DNA from 2 places in the Idiomarina sp. ST20R2A10 genome. Region 2 is predicted to be linked to the other one. Evidence: riboswitches for the same ligand, from Rfam matches in the RefSeq annotation. Region 2 holds a riboswitch; the other holds the start of a gene.
The links. Region 2 has a riboswitch for thiamine pyrophosphate ahead of thiC (phosphomethylpyrimidine synthase ThiC). Riboswitches for the same ligand answer to the same signal wherever they lie in the genome.
Positions count from the first base shown of each region.

Region 1: another riboswitch for thiamine pyrophosphate. It lies ahead of ACP7H9_RS08105 (TonB-dependent receptor); the one in region 2 lies ahead of thiC (phosphomethylpyrimidine synthase ThiC).

Region 1 covers NZ_JBNIEY010000004.1:145,634-148,006, reverse strand. The annotation lists gene ACP7H9_RS08105 (TonB-dependent receptor) at 1-1,398, opposite strand, end outside; TPP riboswitch at 1,448-1,546, opposite strand; gene fre (NAD(P)H-flavin reductase) at 1,597-2,298, opposite strand; gene ubiD (4-hydroxy-3-polyprenylbenzoate decarboxylase) at 2,299-2,373, opposite strand, start outside.
Region 2 covers NZ_JBNIEY010000001.1:511,118-513,490, forward strand. The annotation lists gene ACP7H9_RS02495 (formylglycine-generating enzyme family protein) at 1-247, shown strand, start outside; gene ACP7H9_RS02500 (SCO family protein) at 240-884, shown strand; TPP riboswitch at 925-1,043, shown strand; gene thiC (phosphomethylpyrimidine synthase ThiC) at 1,127-2,373, shown strand, end outside.

The DNA.
Region 1 (2,373 bases), on a different contig from region 2:
TTTGTATCCGCGCGCCAGAGTCGCGTACAGGTAACTGTCGTCAGACGCCTGATAGCGGACACTGAAATTACCACCCACCATGGTGTCTTCAGGTTCAGCGGTAATACCGCGACTGTCGAGGTAGTCATTGTCGTAACGTTCTACCCGCAAGCCAGTTATAGTACTAACCCGGTCACTCCAATGCTGAGTTAGCTCACCATAAATAGCAACGTGATTGCTATCATAGTCGCTGTTGAAAATGCTTGGCTGGCCTAAGTCCCAGTTAAAATAGTCACGTGTCAGCTGAACCGATTTGTCGTAATAGTACAAACCTAAAACCCATTCGCTATCAATACCAAACAGGCTTTCGGGCTCGTCGGATACCCAGCGAACTTCGGCGGTTTTGTCGTCACGGTCGCGGAAGTACGCGTCAAAAGCTGAGTATTCCCAGCCCGGAGCGATACCTTCATAGGTCCAGTCTTCGTCGTAAGCGTAGCCGGTGTCTGCATCCAGGTAGTTAACAGACATTTCCAGACGGCTGTTGTCAAAACCCAGGTAACTGAGCTGCAAGCGCAATGCCTGACTTTCTAAGCGGTCAAAACCCGGTTCATCGGACAAAGTTTCGCGGGTGTTGTCGAGACTAAACGCATCGTAGCCATTGTCGACATCGTTATAGTGCAGAACCGTTTGCAGCAACCAGTCTTTACTGAGCTCTGTATCCAGCTTGAAGCGCGCAGTGAGTTCGTCGCGCTGTTCCGTGTCATCACGCTCAAGATAGGTATTTTCAATGTAACCGTCTTGCTGAAACTGGCTGACCGAGAAGCGGGCGTTACCTAACAGCCCTAGGTTTCCGCCCATAGCAAGGCCGCCCATGGCTTCGGAATAGTTGCCTGCTGATAGCTGAAACTGGCCGTTAAAGTCGCTGCTCGGTGCGGTGCTGTCCAGCAACAATAAACCGGCCATAGCGTTCACGCCAAAACGTCCGCTTTGCGGACCGCGAAACACTTCCACGTGATCAATATCGAAAAGCGATGCGGCACTGCCTAATCCGCTGTAATCAATACCATCAATTATCAAACCGACCGAGGGCGTTACAGGATCAACAAACTGAGAGCGCTCGCCAATACCACGAATTTGAATAAACCGAGCCGTGGAAGTACCACCCGAGAAATTCACGTTGGCCAAACTGTTCAGAGTGTCTTGTAAATGCTGTGAGTGACGCTGTTGCATCGCATCTTTATCAATAATAGAAACGCTGCTGGTGGTTTCATTTAAGGTGCGGCGGTGAAAGTCACCACTCACTTCAATAATTTCAATGTCTTTTGTATCTTGTGTGTCCTCTGCTGCAAAGGCAAAAGCGGGAACACTGGATAACGCAGCGGCAATGCTGGCTGCTAAGTATGAATTGATTATTTTCATGGATCATTTCCTCAAAACAAAGTCAGAAACGATCCGGTAAGGCTGTATTAGACGGGTTTTCTACCATCCCTACGCCAGTATTAACCGGATCAGGTTTTAAGGGTTCGCTAATGCATCTCAGCCGTTGCCGGCACCCCTTGGTAAAGCGGCGTCAGTATAACGCAGCTTGTTAGTTAAACAAATTTACTTTCAGTGCAATTAAATAAAGGACAGAGCGTCGCCGTAAAGGTTTTCTAACGGTACGTCTTTAGCGACAAAGTCGTCGCGAATAACGCGTATCATTTCAAAACGGCCAGCCATGTAAATTTCACACTCAGGCAGACTTTGCTCACGGGCCATAACCGCGTGGTGCACTAAACCAATAGAATAAGCCCAGTTGTTATCCGCGTCTTCGACCACCGGGTGATAATCAAAGTGCTCGTACTGGCTTGCTAAGCGTTCCAGTTCGTCATGCAAATACAGGTCGCTTAAGCTTTTTGCACCCCAGTAAAGTGTCAGAGGCCGCTCTGGCGACACACGTAAATGTTGCTGCAAAATAGAATAGGTATACGAGAAACCGGTGCCACCAGCAATTAACACTGCCGGCTTAGTGTTTTCCTGACGGTAAAACGCAATACCGTCCGGCGCATCAATTTCTAGTTCCCCATCGTCACGCACTTTATCCAACACTTCCATGGCATAGCTGTTGTCCGGCGTAGCGCCAACATGAAGTAACCACTCACTTTTATTGGACGGGCACGACGCAATACTGAAAGGCCGCTTATCGCGTTCGCCCATCACCACCATAAGGTACTGGCCTGCTTTAAACTCAACCGCCTGCGGCAATTGTAAACGCACTTCCCACACAGCATCCGCCAACTGGCGCGAAATTTTAGCTTTACAGGTCATTTGTTGACTCATTCACGACTCCATAATATTCAGTTCGTCCCACAGCTCGTCAACACGCTGTTTTACCTCATCGCTCATGACGATTGG
Region 2 (2,373 bases):
ATTGATGCACATGCACGACCGTGTCAATGAATGGGTAGACGACTATCAATTATTATTAACCAACGGCGATGACGTCGATTTGCTCTCCGGCTCATGTGGCGACGGAGCGCGCTTTATGTCGAGTTTTAGTAACGCCAATTACGCCACATTTTTCCGTTATCAGTCACGCAGTGATTACGCCCCGCAAAGTGCGACCAGCACTATGGGTTTTCGTTGCGCATACGACCTGGAGAACGACCATGAATAAATTGCTAAAATTGACAGCCCTGGCCTCTTTGATCTTTGTTGTCCAGTCTTTTGCGCAGGATCACTCGCATCACAATATGCACAAGAATCAGACAGCTAACGACCACAGCAATCATACGGCAATGAACGCAGCAGAGGTCTCTCACTCCGAGTCGGTATACCAGATAGATGCTACCTGGAACACGCATAAGAATAGCCAACTCAAGCTTTCAGAACTTGAAGGTCATCCCGTTATTCTTTCCATGATTTATGGCAGTTGCACCACCGCCTGCCCAGTGTTGGTTCATGACGTAAAACGCTTATACAGCAAGCTGGACGAAGACACTAAACAGCAAGTTAAGCTCGTTATGGTGAGTTTTGACACCGATCGCGATACACCCGAGGCACTCGCTGACTATGTTAAGCAGTATCAACTTAACAACGACAACTGGCTGTTTCTGAACGGTTCGGAGCAGGATATCAGAACCTTAGCTACAGTACTTGGCGTGAGGTATCGACAGCGTCCGGACGGTGATTTTGATCACAGCAATTTGATCACTATTCTCGATAAACAAGGGCTTATTGTTGAACGCATAGAAGGCCTAAGCCAGCCAATGGAGAAGCCAGCTAACGTTGTCGCTAAACTGGTTAACGATTAACAGCGGTTGCATTCGCTCTAAGATTTTGTTCCACTAAAAAGGAATCTTGTCGGAGTGCCGGTAGCTTTCTTAATGAAGTTACCGGCTGAGACCGCAATTGCGGGATCCGTTGAACCTGATCAGGCTAATACCTGCGAAGGGAACAAGAGAGCATCAGCATGACACGACCGTTGTTTCTGCGCTGATGTTCCTTTCAACACTCCTGACAAGCATCTCTAACATCAACAAAATGAGAGAATGCTATGTCAACTGCACCATCGAATAACCGTTTAAACCGCCAACAGGCTGAATCTTTTTTATCATCGCTATCCGGGCATTATTACCCTAATTCCAGCCGTGAATTTCTGTCCGGTAACAACGATATCCAGGTACCCTTTCGTCGCATTCACCTTAGCGAAACCCTGCACCAGCCCACACCGGGCGTGAAGTTACCACCGAACGAGCCGGTGGACGTGTATGATACGTCCAGCGTCTACGGTGACCCGGAAGCTGCAATTGACGTAAAAGTGGGTTTGAAAAAGGTTCGTGAGAACTGGATTCAGCAACGCCACAGCAAGAACCAAGAAGACAATCACGGTATTACTCAACTGGCCTACGCCCGGCGCGGCATCGTTACGCCCGAGATGGAGTTCATTGCACTGCGCGAGAATATGGGGCGGGAGCACCTTGAAAACCCCATAACGTCGGAATTTGTGCGCGACGAAGTCGCCAGTGGACGCGCGATTATTCCCGTTAATACCCACCACCCCGAATCAGAACCAATGATTATTGGCCGCAACTTTTTGGTTAAAGTGAATGCCAACATTGGAAACTCATCGGTCAGTTCGTCTATTGAAGAAGAAGTCGAAAAGCTGGTTTGGGCAACTCGCTGGGGCGCTGATACCGTGATGGACTTATCTACCGGCCGTAATATTCACCAAACCCGGGAATGGATCTTACGCAACAGTCCAGTGCCTATTGGTACTGTGCCTATTTATCAGGCTTTAGAACGGGTCAATGGCGTTGCTGAGGATCTGAGCTGGCCAGTATTTAAAGACGTACTGCTGGAACAGGCTGAGCAAGGTGTGGACTATTTTACGATTCACGCCGGCGTACTGCACGACTTCATTAAACTGACTGCAAAGCGAGTTACCGGCATAGTCTCCCGTGGCGGTTCGATAATGGCGAAATGGTGCATGGCGCACCAGCAAGAAAGTTTTCTTTATCAGCACTTCCGCGATATCTGCAAAATTTGTGCGAAATATGATGTGTCGCTGTCTTTAGGTGACGGCCTGCGCCCCGGTTCCATTGCCGACGCCAACGATGAAGCTCAGTTCGCAGAACTTCGGGTACTAGGCGAGCTGACTCAAATTGCCTGGGAGTACGATGTACAGGTGATGATAGAAGGCCCCGGCCATGTGCCCATGCATAAAATTCAGGAAAACATGGATGAGCAGTTAAAGCACTGTCACGGCGCGCCGTTCTACACCTTAGGGCCGCTAACCACCGA